Regions from separate parts of the Mesorhizobium sp. IMUNJ 23033 genome, predicted to be linked through region 1. Evidence: riboswitches for the same ligand, from Rfam matches in the RefSeq annotation. Region 1 holds a riboswitch; each other region holds the start of a gene.

Region 1 (3,284 bases):
CCTTGCTGAGGTCCATCGCCGGGCTCGAGGAGATTACCTCCGGTGAGCTCAAGATTGCCGGTGAGGTGGTGAACGACGTGCCGCCGTCGAAGCGCGGCATCGCCATGGTGTTCCAGTCCTATGCGCTCTACCCGCACATGACGGTCTACGACAACATGGCCTTCTCGATGAAGATCGGCAAGGAAAGCAAGGCTGAGATCGACAAGCGCGTGCGGCAGGCGGCCGAGATCCTGCAGCTGACCAAATATCTCGACCGTCTGCCCAAGGCGATGTCGGGCGGCCAGCGCCAGCGCGTCGCTATCGGCCGCGCCATCGTGCGCAATCCGAAAGTGTTCCTGTTCGACGAACCGCTGTCGAACCTCGATGCGGCACTGCGCGTCGCCACCCGCATCGAGATCGCCAAGCTGAAGGAATCGATGCCGAATACGACGATGATCTACGTCACCCACGACCAGGTCGAGGCGATGACGTTGGCGGACCGCATTGTCGTACTCAAGGAAGGCCATATCGAGCAGGTCGGCACGCCGATGGAGCTCTACAAGCGACCGGGCAATCTGTTCGTCGCCCAGTTCATCGGCTCACCGGCGATGAACATCCTGCCGGCGACGGTCGACAAGACCGGCACCCCGACCGTCGTCAGCCATGTCGGTGGCCGCAAGGCAACGGTGCCGATCGCCACGCCGGCGTCGGCGAAGGGTGCTGCGGTCAGCTTCGGCGTGCGGCCTGAGGATCTGGTGATTGCTACCGGCGCGGACTATCTGTTCGAGGGAACGGTGGACTATGTCGAGCAACTCGGCGAGGTCCAGCTCGTCTATGTCGATATCGGCCGCGCCGACCTGCCGCTGGTGACCAAGATGCCGGGCAATGTCGAGGTCAAGCGCGGGGCGACACTGCGGCTGAGCGCGGACGCCGGCGACCTGCATATCTTCGACGCGGACGGCCACTCCTTCTCGCTCCACGCGCCGGAAGTGAAGGCGGCCTAACGTCAGGCCATTCGGCATCGCATAAAAACAAGAGCGGCGGGCCAGGCCCGCCGCTCTTGTTTGCTAGCAACTTCGGCGGTTAGCGATTGCCGAAGAGGTTGCGGTCGCTGCCCTGGGGCGCTGACTTTTGCACGTCGCCCGACGAATTCAGCAGCTTGTAGACCGGCGACTCGGTGTTGCGCACCGACGAGGTCTGCGTGGTGTCGATGTTGGCGGTCGTCTGCTTGTTGACGGCACTCGAACCAACACTGTCGTTATTGGCATAGGCGCTGCCAGCGGCGATCAGAAGCGCGGCGGCGGTAAGGACAATCTTCTTCATTTTGGGCACTCCTGGATTTCAGATCCCGGAGCGGCGGACTTGACCGCCGCTCTGCGTCTCGTCTTGGGATCGACTGTTTAGTTGTTGCCGAAAAGGTTGCGGTCGCTGCCCTGAACGACGGGCTGGTTGTCGGCATGGGCCGGCTTCTGGATCGAAGCGGTATGCGAGCTGTCGACTGCGGCGGCAGGCTGGTTCGCACCGTTGGAACCATAATTGTCGCTACCAGCGAAGGCGCTGCCGGAAATGGCCAGAAGGGCGGCGGCAGTGAGAACAATCTTTTTCATTTTTTATACTCCAGTATTTTCAGTTTTTTCGTCCGTCTAGCGGCGTGTCTTGGGAAGAAAATCGCGTCGTTCGGACAGCCCCGATGTGGGAAAGCCAGGTGGCGGTTTCCAATCACGAAGTTGTTTCGCTTGGACCATGACTCTGCATCTTGAAATTGTACCAGAGCCTACTACCACCAAGCTTTTTATCAACTTTATCAATTGGTTATCAAAAAGCCACCTATGCATCACCAACAGTGTCGGAGTGCCAGCGTTCACACCGTCCTGCACGCACCGTCAACAGAAACGAACCGTTCGGTTCGATTTCAGAATCCTCTAATAGTCACTTTTTGATACTATTAACCCTTTCGACGCCGGCTAACTCCCGATCGGCTGGCGATTCGTGACGGGCGCCAAGTGCGGCAAAAGCGGGAGATCGGCCTTCCCTAGGAGATGGGCTGCGGTATTCACATTCCGTGTCGCGCCCGCATGGATACGATGTCGCTTTCATGCCGCCACCGAACCGGCCGTCGTGATTAGATCATGGCATCTCAGGTGCCGCTTGGTGACGACGAAGCGGAGAATTGGGAAGCCGGTCAAAACCCGGCGCTGCCCCCGCAACGGTGGTGGAGTTCAAGTCGCAACGGGAGACCACTGGGCCACAAGCCTGGGAAGGTGTCGCGACCGTCCGCAAGGACACTCCAGAGCCCGGAAACCAGCCCGAGATTTCTAGACTCGACTGATCGCGGTGGGCGGTCAAGAGGTGGATGGTGCATGTCCGGCCTGGCGCCGGGTTGCCGCTAATCTTTCCTCCATCACCACCAGTTCAGTCCTTGAACACGAGGACAGGACATGGATGCGCGCAACGACATGCTGAGGCTGCTGCACAGCCGCAAGCAGGGCTACTCGCTGGAACAGCCCTTTTACACCGACGCCGATTTCTTCAAGCTCGACATGGAACTGATCTGGTATCGCGACTGGCTGTTCATAGGCCATGACTGCGAACTGCCGAAGCCCGGCAGCTTCATCACCGCCCAGATCGGCGACTATCCGGTCGTGCTGGTGCGCGACCAGCAAGGCAAGATCAACGCCTTCCACAATTCCTGTCGCCATCGCGGCAGCCGCGTCTGCAACACCGAGAAAGGCACCGCTGCCAAGCTCGTCTGCCCCTATCACCAGTGGACCTACGAACTCGACGGCCGGCTCTTGTTCGCCCGGCAGATGGCCGATGGTTTCGACAAGAGCCAGTTCAGCCTGAAGCCGGTCGCTTGCGAAAGCGTCGGCGGCTACATCTTCATCTGCCTGGCAAAAGAGCCCGCCGACTTCGCGCCGATGCGCGCCATGATCGAGCCCTATCTGCTGCCGCACCGACTGCGCGAGGCGAAGGTCGCCTTCGAATCGACCATCGTCGAAAAGGGCAACTGGAAGCTCGTCTGGGAAAACAACCGCGAGTGCTATCACTGCGCCGGCAACCACCCCGAACTCTGCAAGACCTTCCCGGAAGCGCCGACGGTGACCGGTGTGCAGGGCGCCGACAGCGACCCCGAAATGCTGGCGCACTGGGCGAAATGCGAGGCGGCGGGCCTCCCTAGCAAGTTCCGCATCGACCCGGCCGGACAATATCGCGCCACCCGCGCGCCGCTGCTGCGCGATGCCGTCAGCTATACGATGAACGGCAAGCGGGCAGTGACGAAGAACCTGTCCGACACAGTCTCGGCC
Region 2 (3,284 bases), on a different contig from region 1:
ACAAAGCGCTCGTTCTTGACCGCGTCGGTCTCCTTCATCGCCGGATGCGCCTTCAGGAAGTCGAGCAATTTCTTGTAGCCGCCGCCATCCTGGTAATCGAGCAGGATGAGGAATTGCGGATTGCGCGCCGCCACCGTCTCCCAATCCGTCGTGCCCCAGCTCATCTCCATGTCGGCCATGACGTTGTCGCCGCCGGCAGCGGTGATCATGGCGTTCGGTACGGCGAACTTGCCGGCGGTGAACGGCTTGTCCTCGCCGGAATCGTAGAGGAACACCCGCGTGCCCTTGGTGCTGCCGACCTTGGCGATGATCGCTGCCAGTTGCGCCTTCCAGCCCGAAACAAGCTTGTCGGCCTCAGCCTCCTTACCGAAGATCTTGCCCAGCTTTTCGACGTCGCCGTAGAGCAGGTCCATCGAGGCGGCGGGACGGTCCTTGTCGAGATGGACGCAGCTTTCGGTCAGCACCAGCGTCTTGATGCCGTGCGGGGCGAGCGTGTCGGGCGTCACCTCGCCGCCCGGCTTCATGCCGTAGTACCAGCCGGCGAAAAAGAAATCGGGCTCGACGGCAACGAGGTTCTCCAGCGTCGGATACTTTGGCGCCAGTTCGGGGATCGAGCCTTGCTCGGCCTTGAATTCGGGACCGACCTTGTACCAGCCGGTGATGCCGGTCAGGCCGACGATCGATGGCTGCAGCTTCAGCGCGAAGGCCATCTCGGCCATGTTGAGATCATGGATGACGGCGCGCTTCGGCGGCCCATCGAAGGAGAGCTTCTTGCCGCAGCTGTCGACGGTGACCGGGAAGGCAAAGGCCACCGAAGCGACGAGCGAAAAGGCAAGAGAGAGGGCGAGGCGTTTCACGAGGTGGCTCCTTGGTTGAGGAAATGTCCGTTCAGGATGGCGAGGCGGCGCGGTTGGGAACGTCGAAGACGGTGAGTTCGCGGTCTTCGGTCGGATGGCGCAGGCGGAAGACATCTATGCCGAACACGTCGCGGATGAGCTGCTGGGTCAGCGCCTCGCGCGGCGGCGCCAGCGCATGCAGCCGGGCGTCGTTCATCACCGCGACCCGGGTGGCGAAGGGCGCCACCAGCGCGAGATCGTGCAGCACCGCGACCACGCACATGCCGAAGCCGGCGACCAGTTCGAGCAGCTCGCCGCGGGCGCGCGGATCCAGATGGTTGGTCGGCTCGTCGAGGAACAGTATCTTTGGCTCCTGGGCGAAGGCTCTAGCCAGTTGCGCGCGCTGACGCTCGCCGCCGGAGAGCGAGCCGATGCTGCGGCCGAGCAGCGGCAGCAGCCCCGTCCGGCGCAGCGCGTCGACGACGATGTCGCGATCTTCGCGCAGGCGCCTCATGCCGGCATGCGGGACGCGGCCAAGCTCGACATAGTCGATCAAGGCGAGCAGCGGATCTGGCTGGTCGGTCTGGCCGACGACCGCCATGTTGAGCGCCCGCTCGGCCGGCGTGATCCGGTCGAGACGGCGCCCCGACAGACGCATCTCGCCGGTGCTTGGCTGCAGCGCGCCGCACAGCATGCGCAAAAGCGTGGTCTTGCCGGCGCCGTTGGGACCGATGATGGCCAGGCGATCGCCTGACGCAACCGACAGGCTTACCCCATTCACCAGGCGGCGGCCATTCGCCGTCGCGCTCACGTCGCGGGCTTCGAGCAGCATCATCGGCTCAGCCCCGGCCTCGAAGCGGGGATGCGAGCCAGCCCGGTTGAATCGCGGCAAAGCGGGCACACGATGATGCGATGGATGGAGGCTTCCAAATTTCCGTCACTTTCCAAAACTGGCGACGGAAGGAAGCTGGGCCGATCGGACGACAGACCGATGGCTACGTCTCCTCCCGGCACACCCCGTCCGGTCAACTCGTGCTGATGGCAGGTCTCCTGGCTCGCGGGTCTCGGCTTCATCCTGCCTTCCCAGCCTTGCCGGCCAGTGGCATTTGCGGATGTTGCTCGCCGCTTACAGTTGCGGGGGCAGCCACGGCCTCGACCCGAAAGCGGGTCTCACCGTGTTCCCTTTTCACCCCTCGCCTTTCGGCTCGGGGACCATCATTTTTCTACCGTAGGTTTCCCCTGATCGCGCCGCAATGGTTTTTTGATTGCAGGCATCGGTTCGCCTTCGGTAGGCTGCATATGTAATAACATTACGTAACAAGCGCTGCCATATGCTGTCAACACCAGCGGCCGACGTTTCCTCTTTCCCTCGATGTCCAGGCATATCGACAGGCCCGGCGTCTTGGGGGGCTGGCGCCAAAACATCGGAAAACTTTCAGAACCCGATCGGGATTTCAGGGCCCGAAAAGGCGAATAGGATCGTGCTGGTCAAGACGGGCGCCGGTCCCTGGGATCAAACTTAATGATCGCCCCGGTTCTTCTCCGGCCAATGGGATCTTCGGCTAACGCGCCCTTGCCCGGCGCAGGCCGCAACATCGGGTAAGGAGACAACATGACACTCTTGCACAACAGGCGCGGAAAGCATCGTCTCGTCGCCGCATCCTTGGCAGCACTTGCCTGCGCCGCCGCAGTCGTCTGGTATGGCGCAAAGGGCGAGGCCGCGGCGGTCGAACCGCACGTGCCCGAAGCCAAGCTTGTCCGGGCCATGGCGGTGAAGCCTGCCCCGCAGGCCGACGAGCGCATCGCCATCGGCGAGATCCGGCCGCAGCGCGAAAGCGATCTTGGCTTCCGGCTGTCCGGCAAGCTCGTGCAGCGCTCAGCAGAGGTCGGCCAGATGGTGAAGAAGGGCGATGTCCTCGCCCGCATCGAAGACCAGGACTATCGCAACCGCCTCGCCAGCGCCAAGGCCGACGTCGCCGCCGCCGAGGCCGTTCTGGTCGAAGCCAGTGCCGCCGAGGCCCGCATCGGGGCACTTCTCGCCAAGGGCTTTGCAACAAGGGCCAATCACGATGCAACGCTGAAGAGCCTGCGATCGGCCGAGGCCAAGCTTGAATCGGCAAGGATCGGCTTCGAGATGGCCAGGGACCAGCTCGCCTATACCGAGTTGCATGCCGATTTCGATGGCATGGTGACCGCGACCGGCGCCGAAGCGGGCCAAGTCGTCAACGCCGGGCAGATGGTGGCGCGGGTCGCCGATCCAGCGGCCCGCGACGCCGTCTTCTCCATCGCCGAGGCAGCCTTCTCGACCGGCGGAAATGCAAGGCGTCCCCTTGAAATCAAGGTCTCGCTGCTGAGCAATCCGGCGATCGCGACAATCGGCGCCATCCGCGAGGTCGCACCGGTGGCCGACGTCGCGACCCGCACCTTCCAGGTCAAGGTCTCGCTGCG
Region 3 (3,284 bases), on a different contig from region 1:
TGGTGCCGGCGAGGATGCGGCCGTCGAGTTCGGGCAGGACGACATGCATGGCAAGGTCGGCGGGCGCCAGGCCGCGCTGGTTTTTCTCCCAGACGTCGCGCCTGGTCGTGGCGACGATGACCTGGAAGACTGGCACGCCGGCGCGGTCGAACAGGGTTTCGATGCCGGGCTCCGAGCCGGAGGCGAAGGCTGTGGCGGTGACGATGGCAGCGGAGTTCAGGTTTGCCAGTGCATTCTCGACAAAGGCGAGTGAAACCGGGTCCTTGAGGCTCGAGACGAAGATCGGCACGGGAACCATGCCACGCTGGCGGAGCTCGTCAAAAAGAGCGTCGATGGGCGCGACATCGGCGGCAAGCAGCATCGAGCGGTAGAACAGGATGGGGATGACGGCGACGCGGACGTAGGTGTTGTCGACGTCGAGTTCCTTGACACCTCCCTTTGAGAGGTCTGGCCTCTCTACGACCCCAAGTCCCGGTCGATAGTAGCCGGCCTTCGGCACCGCAACCGGCTCGGCGACCGCCGCATCTGACCCAGCCAGCCGCGCCAGCCTCTGCACCAGCGCGCTCATATTCGCCGGCCCACCCTCGCGGAAATAGCCGAGCAAGGGGTCCAACTCCTCGCGCGGCAGTGTCGAGCCTTCGATCAGCCGCAGATCCTCGTCGTGGCTCTCGCCCGGCAACAGTGCCAGTTTGATGCCGCGTTCCCGCGCAATCGCGGCAAGCTGGTCGCAGCCATAGCGCCACCAGTCATAGCCGCCGAGGATGCGCACCAGGATCACCCTGGCATGTCGCGCCACGCTGTCGACCCAGAGGTCGACGGACATCGGATGGCGCAAATCGCGAAGTGCGGCGAGCCGCATCGACGGCAGTCGTGCCGCATCCGCCTTCCACGCCGCCGCCAGTCCGGAGAGATCGCTGTCGGTAAACGACAGCGCCACGATATCCGCCGGCGTCTGCCGCAGATCGACAGGCTCGGCGAGGTCGTCGAGCGAGGCGGATGTTGTGGTGAGGATGTGCATTGCGGTTCGGTTTTTTGCCTCAGCCGGCGAGAATACGCTCGATGGCCGGGCGGTTCAGCCCTTTCAGGCCGATGACGACGAGGCGCGAGCGGCGGTCGTCGTCGGCCGTCCAGGCACGGTCGTAATAGTGGTTGACGCGCGGGCCGACGGCCTGCAGCAAAAGCCGCATCGGCTTGCCGCCGACCTCGACGAAGCCTTTCACGCGCAATACGTTTTCCTCTTCGGCGGCGGTGGCGACACGCTTGGCCAGTTCGTCGGGGTTGGCGATCGAGGGAATGTCGACAATGAACGTGTCGAAGTCGTCATGCTCGTGGTCGAATGCGCCGTCATGATGGGATTTGCGGTTCTCGATGTCGTCTTCGACGGCAAGACCGAGGCCGAGCAGCACCGATGGGTCGACCTTGCCTTGCGACGTCGGCACGATCTTCACGGCGCGCGCGGAGTGTTCGTTGATGATCGCGTTGGCGCGGGCCGAGCCGGCGGCGTCCATCAAATCGCTCTTTGACAATATGATCAGGTCGGCGCAGGCGATCTGATCCTCGAACACCTCTTCGACCGGGTCGTCATGATCGAGCGTCTCATCCTGAGCGCGTTGCGCCTGCAGGGCGTCCATGTCGTTGGCGACGCGGCCTTCGGCCAGTGCCGGTCCATCGACAACGGCGATCACGCCATCGACCGTGACGCGACTTTTGACTGTCGGCCACTGGAAGGCCTGGACCAGCGGCTTGGGGAGAGCAAGGCCGGAGGTCTCGATCAGGATGTGGTCGACCTTCGGCGTCAGCGACAGGATCTGGTCCAGTGCAGGGACAAAATCGTCGGCGACGGTGCAGCAGATACAGCCATTGGCCAGCTCGACGATGTTTTCCTCCGGGCAGGTGTCGATGCCGCAGCCTTTCAAAATCTCGCCGTCGATGCCGATATCGCCGAACTCATTGACGATGATGGCCAGCCGCTTGCCGCCGGCGTTTTCCAGGAGATGGCGGATCAGCGTCGTCTTGCCGGCGCCGAGGAAGCCGGTGACGACGGTGCAGGGGACACGGGAGAGGTTGGTGGACGAATCTGGAGCGGTCATGGTCAGTCCTTCAGGATGTCGAGGGGAGGGATGCGGGCGACGAGGCCGCGCTTCAAGGAATCGGGGCGGCCGCGCCAGGGGATGAGGCCGTCGGTCGAGGTGGCGAAGAGCTTTGCGCCGGTGACGAGGTCGGCGCCGCTGGTCGTGGTCAAGTCGCCGAAGACGTAGCTCCAGCAGCCGTCGCGCAGGATCGCGGCGCTGAGGCGGCGCTTGCAATTGCCGAGGCACTCGACGGTGCGGATGCGGAGGTTTTCGCCCGAAGCGGCACGGCGCGCGTCTTGCGCCAGCAGTTCGCCGGCGCGGGGATGGGCGTCGGAGCCGGTTTCGTCGCGGCAGGAGGCGCAGACGATGATTGTGACGCCGGCCAGGGAATCGTCCCCGCCGGACGATATGTCCGCTGTCTCAGCCGGAAAACTGCTGTCGCGCTCCAAATCAGGCTCCTTGCCCGGAAAACCCGCCAGGCGATCGGATTCTTTATGTCACAGACGGCAGGTCTCCTGGCTCGCGGGTCATCGCCTCGGTGCCGCCTTCCCGGGAACATCCCAGTGGTTTTCGGCTGAGGCTCGTCGCTTACAGTTGCGGGGACAGCCGCGGATTTGAGATCTTCAGATCCCGCACCGCATTCCCTCTTGGCTCCTCCCTTTGCCGAGAGGAGACCGTCTGCAGCGGATTTAGGCTTGTAGGGACAGTCGTGTCAACGCGCGTCTACGACACGGCAATGTCGGCCAGCGCCGGACCCAGGTCGCCCGCGGGCGTCACCTCGATGCGCTCCAGGCCGAGCCAGCCTTGCATCTGCTTCAATTCCTCGAAGAGTTCTGCAGCGGTTTCTGGCGGTGCGCAGGCTTCGGCATAGGCGGCGTGGACGCGCAGCACGCTTGCGGGGCGGTCGGCCTTGAGGTCGACGCGCGCCACGATCCGGTCGCCGAGCAGGAATGGCAGGACGTAATAGCCGTACTGTCGCTTTTCGGCCGGCGTGTAGATCTCGATGCGGTAGCGGAAATCGAACAGTCTTTCCGCCCGCGCCCGTTCGAAGACGACCGGGTCGAACGGCGCCAGCAAGGCGCGCGCCTCGATCCGGCGCGGCAGACGGGCGTCCTTGTGCATGTAAGCCGGCTTGTCCCAACCCTCGACACGCACCGGCAGCAGCTCGCCCGTTTCGACCAATTCCTCGAGGCGGCCCTTCATGTCGGCTGG

What was found. A riboswitch is a leader RNA that binds a small molecule or an ion and turns the genes downstream of it on or off. The one in region 1 is predicted to bind cobalamin.
Region 2: it holds a riboswitch for cobalamin, as region 1 does, so the genes downstream of both, ACFX5Q_RS31855 (ABC transporter ATP-binding protein) here and ACFX5Q_RS01650 (aromatic ring-hydroxylating dioxygenase subunit alpha) in region 1, are expected to answer to the same signal.
Region 3: it holds a riboswitch for cobalamin, as region 1 does, so the genes downstream of both, ACFX5Q_RS04410 (DUF1636 family protein) here and ACFX5Q_RS01650 (aromatic ring-hydroxylating dioxygenase subunit alpha) in region 1, are expected to answer to the same signal.

What each region holds. Positions count from the first base shown of each region.
Region 1 is NZ_JBJACT010000001.1:329,793-333,076, forward strand. It holds gene ACFX5Q_RS01635 (ABC transporter ATP-binding protein) at 1-983, shown strand, start outside; gene ACFX5Q_RS01640 (DUF680 domain-containing protein) at 1,063-1,302, opposite strand; gene ACFX5Q_RS01645 (DUF680 domain-containing protein) at 1,380-1,586, opposite strand; cobalamin riboswitch at 2,102-2,304, shown strand; gene ACFX5Q_RS01650 (aromatic ring-hydroxylating dioxygenase subunit alpha) at 2,418-3,284, shown strand, end outside.
Region 2 is NZ_JBJACT010000045.1:17,224-20,507, forward strand. It holds gene ACFX5Q_RS31850 (ABC transporter substrate-binding protein) at 1-857, opposite strand, end outside; gene ACFX5Q_RS31855 (ABC transporter ATP-binding protein) at 889-1,671, opposite strand; cobalamin riboswitch at 1,859-2,068, opposite strand; gene ACFX5Q_RS31860 (efflux RND transporter periplasmic adaptor subunit) at 2,449-3,284, shown strand, end outside.
Region 3 is NZ_JBJACT010000002.1:230,894-234,177, forward strand. It holds gene ACFX5Q_RS04400 (cobaltochelatase subunit CobN) at 1-1,018, opposite strand, end outside; gene cobW (cobalamin biosynthesis protein CobW) at 1,038-2,090, opposite strand; gene ACFX5Q_RS04410 (DUF1636 family protein) at 2,093-2,521, opposite strand; cobalamin riboswitch at 2,560-2,766, opposite strand; gene ACFX5Q_RS04415 (winged helix-turn-helix domain-containing protein) at 2,796-3,284, opposite strand, start outside.